Regions from separate parts of the Streptomyces sp. NPDC046712 genome, predicted to be linked through region 2. Evidence: riboswitches for the same ligand, from Rfam matches in the RefSeq annotation. Region 2 holds a riboswitch; each other region holds the start of a gene.

The links. Region 2 has a riboswitch for cyclic di-AMP ahead of ABZ939_RS33775 (LysM peptidoglycan-binding domain-containing protein). Riboswitches for the same ligand answer to the same signal wherever they lie in the genome.
Positions count from the first base shown of each region.
Region 1: linked by a shared signal. The riboswitch ahead of ABZ939_RS23685 (C40 family peptidase) and the one ahead of ABZ939_RS33775 (LysM peptidoglycan-binding domain-containing protein) in region 2 are both predicted to bind cyclic di-AMP.
Region 3: linked by a shared signal. The riboswitch ahead of ABZ939_RS26630 (M23 family metallopeptidase) and the one ahead of ABZ939_RS33775 (LysM peptidoglycan-binding domain-containing protein) in region 2 are both predicted to bind cyclic di-AMP.

Region 1 is NZ_JBEYYW010000018.1:162,622-165,885, forward strand. Features, by position in the region: gene ABZ939_RS23675 (ATP-dependent Clp protease proteolytic subunit) at 1-471, shown strand, start outside; gene ABZ939_RS23680 (hypothetical protein) at 479-784, shown strand; cyclic di-AMP (ydaO/yuaA leader) riboswitch at 1,099-1,296, shown strand; gene ABZ939_RS23685 (C40 family peptidase) at 1,300-1,773, shown strand; gene ABZ939_RS23690 (LysE family translocator) at 1,846-2,475, opposite strand; gene ABZ939_RS23695 (LysR family transcriptional regulator) at 2,548-3,264, shown strand, end outside.
Region 2 is NZ_JBEYYW010000038.1:44,927-48,190, forward strand. Features, by position in the region: gene ABZ939_RS33770 (hypothetical protein) at 1-731, opposite strand, end outside; gene ABZ939_RS33775 (LysM peptidoglycan-binding domain-containing protein) at 902-1,783, opposite strand; cyclic di-AMP (ydaO/yuaA leader) riboswitch at 1,788-1,973, opposite strand; gene ABZ939_RS33780 (phosphocholine-specific phospholipase C) at 2,250-3,264, opposite strand, start outside.
Region 3 is NZ_JBEYYW010000023.1:41,158-44,421, reverse strand. Features, by position in the region: gene ABZ939_RS26640 (pitrilysin family protein) at 1-96, shown strand, start outside; gene ABZ939_RS26635 (pitrilysin family protein) at 123-1,490, shown strand; cyclic di-AMP (ydaO/yuaA leader) riboswitch at 1,692-1,858, shown strand; gene ABZ939_RS26630 (M23 family metallopeptidase) at 1,871-2,653, shown strand; gene ABZ939_RS26625 (GntR family transcriptional regulator) at 2,846-3,264, shown strand, end outside.

The sequences.
Region 1 (3,264 bases), on a different contig from region 2:
CTGCATCTGGAGTACGCCGACCCGGACCGGGACATCTCGCTCTACATCAACTCCCCCGGCGGTTCGCTCAGCGCCATGTCCGCGATCTACGACACGATGCAGGTCGTCACCTGCGCCGTGGAGACCACCTGCCTCGGCCAGGCGGTCTCCACGGCCGCCGTGCTGCTCGCGGCCGGCGCGCCCGGGAAGCGGCTCGCGCTGCCCGGCGCCCGGGTCGTGCTCCAGCAGCCCACGATGGACGAGCCGTTGCAGGGGCAGCCCAGCGATCTCGACATCCAGGCACGGGAATTGCTCCGGCTGCGCGCGATGATGGCCGGGATGCTGGTCACCCACACCGGCCGGAGCCGTGAGCGGATCGACGCCGACATCGACCGCGTCACGATTCTCGACGCGTCGGCCGCCACGGCGTACGGCCTGGTGGATCACGTGATCCAGAACCGTGGGGCGTCCGGCGGCGCCGGAGCGAGGTGAGCCGGAGATGGTTCCCGAGCTGCCGCCGCTGCCCGCCCTGACGCGCGCCGAGGGTGAGTTCGTCGACGCCTATCTCGAAGTCGTCGACCTTCTTGGACGAATCAATCCATCCAGAACCTTGCATACTTATGGGGCGCTGCGAGCGGCACAGGCCCTGGTGGGGCGGGCGACCGCCCTCCGCGATGCCCTGACGGTCATGCATGTACGCGGCGAGACCGAGGTGCACACGGAGACATTGGCCCGCGCGCTGCGGGTGTTGGACGGAGAGCGCCGCGCGGAGCGGGTCACCGTGCCTGGGACACGAGCGAGTTGACATATCCGCGTGTCGTGTCGAGGTCCACTCGGGGCATCGCGGCCATAGAAATCCTCCCTCGTTCGGCGTAGTCGACGAATCGACATATGTGCGGGGTGGGTTGCGCAGCAGGTGTACGCATCTGGCGGAATCGGGCGTTTCTCCCCTGGTACAAGGCTCGTCGGCCAAACCTCAGAAGATCACGAAACATGTCTGTCCACCCGAATGGATCAGTCGTGAGCAGCCTCACATAACGTCGTTTCAACTCGGATTTCGCCCCGGATGTGAGTCAAGATCCCTCACGACGACAAGCCCCCGCCACCGCGGCGGGGCGGTCCGGGCGGACGCCGAGTCCTGCCGCTGTCCCGGATGTCTGGTCGACAGGAGTGGATCGGCAGGAGTGGAGGACCCAGGCAGTACGGGACGACCGAGCAGTGGGGCCGTTCCTCGGGGTGAAGCCGCAGCCGCGGCCGGGCAACTTCGCCAGTCCGAACCCGACAGGTCATCCTTCACAGGCGGCTGACGAAGGGTTGCGCATGACTGCGCAGATTCATGTCCCGTCCCTGCTGTCCCGGGCCGGAGCCGTCTCGGCTCTCACCCTCGCCGCCGTCGGCGGCACGATGCTGGCACCCGGCGCCACCTCGGAGGCCCAGGCCGCGACCTCGCACGCCGGCAAGGCGCTGAGCATCGCGGCCTCGAAGAAGGGATCGCCCTACAAGTACGGAGCGACCGGACCGACCCGGTTCGACTGCTCGGGGCTCACGCTCTACTCGTACAAGAAGGCGGGCAAGTCGCTGCCCCGTACCGCGCAGCAGCAGTACAACAAGACCCGGCACATCTCCGCGTCCAGCCGGAAGCAGGGGGACCTGGTCTTCTTCCACTCGGGTGGAAGGGTCTACCACGTGGGCATCTACGCCGGGAACAACAAGATCTGGCACTCGCCCAAGCAGGGTTCCTGGGTGAAGCTCGACAAGATCTGGTCGTCGAGGGTCTACTACGGCCGGGTGTGACGACGGCCTGACCCGCTGACGAGTGCCGTCACGGGGGGGTGCGGTGGCGCCGCCGCACCCTCGACACCGGCCTCAGTTCCCCGCGAGGGGAGCCGACAGCAGGGTCAGCCCCAGGGCGGCGAGCGCGCCGCCCGTCACCCCCTGTACGGTCCTGGCCGTCCGCGGACGCCGCAGCCAGTGGCCGAGCCGGTCCACCAGGACCGCCACCAGGGGGAACCACAGCAGGGCCAGCAGCACCACGATCGACGCGAGGAGCAGCGTGCGCGGTACGACCGCGACGCCGTCCGGCACGAACTGCGGCAGCAGAGTCAGGAACAGCACCGGTGCCTTCGGGTTGAGCACATTGGCCAGGAACCCCTGACGCAACGCGCGGGACAGGTTCGCCTCACCGGCGGTGTCGGCCGACGGCTCCCCCGTCGCCCGCAGCGCGCCGCGCAGCGCCTGCACGCCGAGGAAGAGCACGTACGCGCCGCCGGCGATCTGCAGCACCCGGTAGAGCACGGGTACGGCGATCAGTACCGCCGCGAGCCCCGCCACCGCGAGGGCGGTGTGCACCAGGAGCCCGCCCGCCACACCGACGGCGGAGGCCACCCCGGCCCGCCGGGAGGCCAGAGCACTGCGTACGACGACGGTGAAGTCCGCGCCCGGCATGGCCACCATGCCCGCCGCGACCCCGATGAAGGCGATCAGCTGTCCGTCCATGACCCCAGCGTGCCCGCCGCGAGCCTTTAGTGTGTACTGGCAATCTCGTGGGTCTGCCCAAAGGAATGCTTTATGCAGGATCTGGTGCGGCTCGCGGCTCTGGTGGCGGTCGCCGAGGACGGCTCGATCACTCGGGCCGCCGCCCGGCTCGGATACACCCCGCCCGCGCTCTCGCAGCAGCTCGCCAAATTGGAGCGGGAGGCGGGCGCCGCTCTGCTCGTCCGCCATCACCGGGGCGCGCGGCTGACGCCCGCGGGTGAACTGCTCGTCACCCGTGCGCGCCGGGTCCTGGACGAGATGGAGCGGGCGCGTCATGAGCTCGCGCAGCTCAGCGGGCTCTCCGGCGGGCAGCTCCGGGTGGGCACCTTCACCACCGTGGGCATCCATCTGCTGCCGCCGGTCCTGAGTGCGTTCCGGCGGGCCCATCCGGACGTGGAGCTGACGGTCGCCGAGTACGAGCCGCCGGGCGGGGTGGTCGCGGTGGCGGAGGGTGAGGTCGATCTGGCGCTCACCCACACCTACGAGCCCGCCGAGCCCGCCCCGCTGCCGCCGGGGGTCCTGCTGGAGCCCCTGCTGGTCGAGGAGTTGGTCCTGGTCACGGCCCCGGGTCATGTCCTGGCGGAGAGCTCGGGCCGGCTGCCGATCGCGGAGCTCGCCGGTCAGCCGTTGATCAGCAGCGCGCCGGACCATCCGCCGAGGCGGGGTGTGGAGGGTGCTCTCGCCCGGGTCGGCGCGACTCCGTCGGTCGTCTGCCGGACGCCGGGCTACGCGCTGGTGTGCGCGCTGGTC
Region 2 (3,264 bases):
ATGTTGTGCACCAGATACTCCGCGCGGGCGACCGGCAGCGCGCGGGCCGGGCCGCCGTCCCCCGGCCACAGGACCGGGAAGGAGCTCCAGGTCCAGCCGTCGGGGCCGTCGTACGACTGCTCGGCCGCGCCGATCACGTCGCCGCGCGCGTTGATGCCGGTGACGCGTGTGACGACGGTGCCCGGACCGGCGTCCGGCGGCAGCGGCAGGGTCCGCACGACCTCTCCGCCGCGCCATGCCTTCGCCGTCCCGTCGGCGTCGACGGCCGCGACGATCCCGGTGTCGCTGACGTCGACGTCGGCCGCGCCCGGGGCCACGCCCTCGGTGAGCAGCCGCACCGACGGCGCCCCGGGGCGGTAGGTGAACAGTGCCGTCGCGCGGTCCGACCGCCGGCTCACCCAACCGGCCATGAGTCCCTGCCGGTTGACGGCCCGGACCGTGCCTTCGTCGTAGCCCTCGGGCATCGGTACCCGGCGCAGTCGCTCACCCGTCCAGTACACGGGCAGACCCCCACTCGCCCCCACGGCCAGGCCGCGCGGGCCGAGGTCGTGCACACCCTCGGTGGAGATGCCGCCGCCGGCGGCGGGCGGCAGCGAAGGCAGGACCTGCGGGCCGCTCGCGCATCCCGCGGCGGTCTCGGCCCCGCCGGTGTCCGCCGCCGCGGGACCGGCCGCCGTGAGCAGACCGGCCAGCGCGATGGCGGCAGCCGGCACGGCAAGAGCTCTCTTCATCTGTGGTTCCCCCCTGGGACGGGACCCGCGGTCCCCGGCCGCGGATCATCAGGCGGCCATACTGCCCCGGCATGTCCATGTCGCGGGACGGAATACCCCATACCGCTTGGAGGGACGACGAAGCCCCGGCCCCACGAGGGGGCCGGGGCCTTTCAGTCACGCCGCGGGGGTCAGTAGGGCCCGTTGACGTTGTCGATGGAGCCGTAGCGGTCCGCGGCGTAGTTGCAGGCCGCGGTGATGTTGGCGACGGGGTCGAAGAGGTCCATCGACGTGCCGGGCACGTGGTAGGCGAGGAAGGTCGGCTCGATGACCTGGAGGAGACCCTTGGACGGGGTGCCCTTCACGGCGTTGGAGTCCCAGAGGTTGATGGCCTGCGGGTTGCCCGAGGACTCACGCATGATGTTGCGGTGGATGCCCTCGTACGTGCCGGGGATGCCGTACTTCGCCATGACGTCCAGCGATTCGCGGATCCAGCCGTCGAGGTCGTTGCTGTAGCTCTTGGCAGCCGCGGCCGCGGCCGCGGGGGCAGCGGCGGCGGTGGCGGCCTTCTTCGGGGCCGCCTTCGTGGGAGCCGCCTTGCCGGGGGTGGCGCTGCGCTGCTGCGAGCGGTCGGCCCGGTCGGAGTCCGTACGGGGCGTGGACTTCGGCTTCTTCGGAGCGGCGGCGGATTTCCCGCGGAGCGTCAGTTCGAGTCCAGGATGGATAAGTGACGGGTTGTCACCCACGACGCTGCGATTCGCTCGGTACAGGGCCTTCCAGCCACCCTGCACATCCTGCTCCTGCGCGATCAACGAAAGGGAGTCGCCGCGGACGACCTTATAGATCTTCGCGGGAGAATTCTGCGCGGTGGGAATTGATTCCGCGATCTTGGCCGGGGCGCTGAAGACGGTCTTCTCGGCGGGGGCGATCTCCGGGGCCGACTGGGGCGCCGCGTGGGCGGTGGCCGTGGCGACCAGGGGCAGGGCCAGTGCGGCACCACCCGTGCTCGCGAGGGCGATACCGCGGGTCAGGGGACGTCGCCTGGGGCGCCGGTGCTTACCGTGAGCGGGCATGTTGCATTCCTCTCCGGCGCCTGCGGGGTGAGCTGTCGGGTTCGGGCTGGAGATGCCCGGCCGCACATGTGCGACTTCACCCCGAGCCGTTCCGGAGAATCCGGGCCGGCGAATAGTGGGTCCCCCGCTCCTGCCTTCGGGTGAATGGTCGGTCTTTTCGGACGGTGGCAGGATTCGGCGGTCCGTCCGGGTCGAGGTGACCGTAGGCGAGAAATGTCGACAGAAACAAGACGCCGGGTACGCGGGTAATTCGAGGAGGCGTTCTCCATCGCTCCCGACGGGCCGAACTTCCTTGCCGGGCAAGGGGACGGAAGGTGTCGAAAGGCCCCCGTCACCCCCTGGCGTGATTCATCTCACCCGAGGTGTCAAATCGGTCATTCCAGTAAATTCAGCTGAGTTGAGAAAAGGGATACAAGGGTGAGGTAAAACCCCTTGTATCCCTTTTGGTAGGACCTGGTGGTGTACGTCAGCCTGTGACGCTTGCCGCGCCCGTCTCGATGTGACCTGTGTAACGGCGCGACCAGGTGCCGTCGATGTCGGCCAGGATCGTGAAGTCGTACCAGCCGTTGTGGTAGGCCACGGCGTTGAAGAAGTCCTCGCGCGAGGAGTTCGCCGCGACCGTGTACGTCCACGGCCCGTCGGTGCGGTAGGCGTTCGAACGGATGGTGAAGGTCACCGGAGCGGCGGAGTTGTTGGTCATCGTGAAGTAGATCGCCGTCTTCCCGGTGCCCGGCTCGGTCGCGAAGCGGGCCGCGACCTCGATGGCCTTGCCCGCCTTCGACGCGTCGCCGATGAAACGGCGCAGGAAGCGGTTCGGGCCCATCATCGAGATGTCGTACTTGCCCGAGCCCGAGCCCGTCCCGATGTTGAAGTAGTCCGTCGACGTCGCGCCCGCGTCGACGGTGTACTGCCAGGCGGCCGTGTCCCGGTACTGGTGCGGATGGATCGTGAAGTGCGCGGCGCGCTTCGCCTGCGCGCCCTGGTTCGTCATGGAGAACCAGGCCAGGATCTTCCCCGCCGCGCCGAACTCGAACCGGTCGAGGTTGCCGTTGACCTGGTACGGCACGGCGCGCGCCGGTCGGGTGCCGGCCTCCTGCGCGGGCAGGGCGTTGTCCTGCGGCACGGGGTTGGGCAGCGGGCCGCAGGTGGACTGCCCGATCACCTTGGCGGTGGAGGGCAGGCCCGAGGGCACGCCGTGGACGGGGTGCGCGAAGTCGAAGACCCCGGTCAGGTCGCCCGTCACCTTGCGCCGCCAGGCGCTGATGTTGGGGCAGGTGGCGGGGGTGCCGAGGGCGGTCGTCCAGGTCTCCATGAAACGCAGGACGGAGGTGTGGTCGAAGACCTCGGAGCTCACCCAGCCGCCTCGCGTCCACGGGGACATGACGAGCATCGGGACGCGGAAGCCGAGACCGATCGGGACGCCGTCGAGGTACTCGCCCGGGGTGCCGGGCGGGGCGACCGGCGGCGGGACGTGGTCGAAG
Region 3 (3,264 bases), on a different contig from region 2:
GCCCGACTGCGCCCGGACAACCGCGCGGTGCTCGTCTACGAGCCGATCGGCACCGAACAGAGCGACAGCGACGAGGAAGAGGGAGCGGACCAGTGACCGACGCTGCCGCGTCTTTGACGAGCATGGACTTCCACCCGCAGCCGAAGCCCGGCACAGCACGCCCCTGGGCCTTCCCGGCCCCGGACCGCGGAGCGCTGGACAACGGCCTGACCGTGCTGCGCTGCCACCGCCCCGGCCAGCAGGTGATCGCCGTCGAGATCATCCTCGACGCGCCGCTGGACGCCGAGCCCGAGGGCCTGGACGGCGTCGCCACGATCATGGCCCGCGCCCTCTCCGAGGGCACGGACAAGCACTCCGCCGAGGAGTTCGCGGCCGAGCTGGAGCGCTGCGGCGCCACGCTCGACGCGCACGCCGACCATCCGGGCGTACGGGTCTCCCTGGAGGTCCCCGCCTCCCGGCTGCCCAAGGCGCTCGGTCTGCTCTCCGAGGCGCTGATCGCGCCGGCCTTCCTCGACACCGAGGTCGAGCGGCTGGTGCGCAACCGGCTCGACGAGATCCCGCACGAGACGGCCAACCCGGCCCGCCGGGCCGCCAAGCAGCTCTCCAAGGAGCTGTTCCCGGCCACCTCCCGCATGTCGCGGCCGCGCCAGGGCACCGAGGAGACGGTGGAGGCGATCGACGCCGCGGCCGTCCGCGCCTTCTACGAGGGGTACGTCCGGCCCTCCACGGCCACCGCCGTGGTCGTCGGCGACCTGACCGACGTGAATCTGGACAAGATTCTCGCCGAGACGCTGGGCGAGTGGACGGGGAACACCGCGGAGCCGCGCCCCGTCCCGCCGATCACGGCCGACGACACCGGCCGGGTCGTCATCGTGGACCGGCCGGGCGCTGTGCAGACCCAGCTGCTCATCGGGCGCGTCGGCGCCGACCGGCACGACCGCGTCTGGCCGGCCCAGGTCCTCGGCACGTACTGCCTCGGCGGCACCCTCACCTCCCGCCTGGACCGCGTCCTGCGCGAGGAGAAGGGCTACACGTACGGCGTGCGGGCCTTCGGTCAGGTGCTGCGCTCCGACGGCCAGGGCCACGGCGCCTCGATGCTCGCCATCAGCGGCTCCGTCGACACCCCCAACACCGGCCCGGCACTTGACGACCTGTGGAAGGTGCTGCGCACCCTCGCCGCGGAGGGTCTGACGGACGCCGAGCGCGATGTGGCCGTGCAGAACCTGGTGGGCGTGGCCCCGCTGAAGTACGAGACGGCCGCCTCCGTCGCCGCGACGCTCGCCGACCAGGTCGAGCAGCATCTTCCGGACGACTTCCAGGCGCAGTTGTACGCGCGTCTGGCCGAGACCGGGACGGTGGAGGCGACGGCGGCCGTCGTCAACGCCTTCCCGGTGGACCGTCTGGTCACCGTGCTCGTCGGTGACGCGGCACAGATCGAGGAGCCGGTGCGCGCCCTCGGCATCGGCGAAGTGACCGTTGTCACGGGCTGATTGAGGCAACCGAGCGCCACTTCGAGGACCCCGACGTCAGGTTACGTCGGGGTCCTCCCCTTTGTCCGTATTACTGGAGAGGGTGGGCGTATGCCCTGTGGCATGTCTTACAAACAGGCGTGTCTGTTTGGTGATTGAAAGACGGTCCGCTTAGCGTCGGTCCGGCTGTTCGCCAGTTGCACCCGCCGCACCCGCGGCATCGGACAGTCATCGCCGAGTCCCCGTCAGGCGCGAGCCTGGGGAGCCGGGGACCCACACGAAGTCCCTGGGGTGAATCGGACGCCTTCGCATCCGTGCGGAGGGGTCCGTAGGAGACCTTCCTGCTCCGAACCCGTCAGCTAACCCGGTAGGCGAGAAGGAAGGAAAGGATCAGCCACTACATGGCGTTCACCCGTGCCACCGGGAAGCATCGTGGTCCGAGCCGTCTGGCGCGCCGCAGCGCGGGCATCGCCGGCGTCGCGACGCTCGCCACCACCGGCGTCATCGGAACCCTCGCCTCCCCGGCGCTCGCCGCCGACGCGGACTCCCCCTCCCTCGAGGACACCGGCCTGACCCAGGTCGTCGCCGCCGACTCCCTCGCGGACACGATCGACGCCCAGGCCGCCGCCCAGGAGCGCGAGGCCGCCGAGGCCCTGGAGCGGGCCAAGGCCGAGGCCCGTGCGAAGGCCGAGGCGAAGCGCAAGGCCGAGGCCCGCGCCAAGGAGATCCGCGAGGCCAAGGAGCGCGCCGCCCGCGAGGCCGAGCGCAAGCGCCTGAACTCCTTCCAGCTCCCCGTGGCCGGCTCGTACGTGACCACCAGCTACAAGGCCGGCGGCGCGCTCTGGTCCTCCGGCAGCCACTCCGGCGTCGACTTCCGCGCCGCCTCCGGCAGCCGGGTCGTCTCCGTCGGCTCCGGCACCGTCGTCGAGGCCGGCTGGGGCGGCGCGTACGGCAACAACATCGTCATCCGGATGAACGACGGCACGTACACCCAGTACGGTCACCTGTCGGCCATCAGTGTCTCGGTCGGCCAGTCCGTCACCCCGGGCCAGCAGATAGGCCTCTCCGGCTCGACCGGCAACTCGACCGGCCCGCACCTCCACTTCGAGGCGCGCACCACCGCCGAGTACGGCTCCGACATCAACCCGGTCGCGTACCTGCGCGCCCGCGGCGTGAACGTCTGAGACGCGTCCGAGGCGTGAGGGCCTGACAAGGCCCGCTCCGCAGCACGTCAGAAAAGCCCCGGCTCGTACAGAGCCGGGGCTTTTCGTTGGCCAAAAGATATCCATGTTCCCGGAGACCCATCCGAAATACCGCCCTGCTGCAATAGAGTCGCCGACGAACCGGTTTCGCGCGGATTAAGGCGGAGGTCGAACATGCGCATTCCCGCGCACTCGGTATGCACGGCGATTCGGGACGACATCGTCTCCGGGGTCTTCGCATGCGGCAGCCGGCTGACCGAGGAGCAGCTGGCCCGCCGCTACGGAGTCTCCCGCGTCCCGGTCCGCGAGGCCCTGCGCACCCTGGAGTCCGAGGGCTTCGTGATCACCCGCCGCCACGCGGGCGCCCATGTCGCCGAGCCCACCGAGCAGGAGGCGGCGGACCTGCTCGACGTACGGGCCCTGCTCGAGCCGCTCGGCGCCGCCCGCGCCGCCCAGCGCCGCACCGAGGCCCACCTCAAGGTGCTGCGCGGCCTGGTCAGGCTGGGGCAGGAACGGGCCAGGCGCGGCCAGGGCGAGGATCTGCGCTCGCTCGGCGGCTGGTTCCACGAGACGCTTGCGCAGGCCTCCGGCAG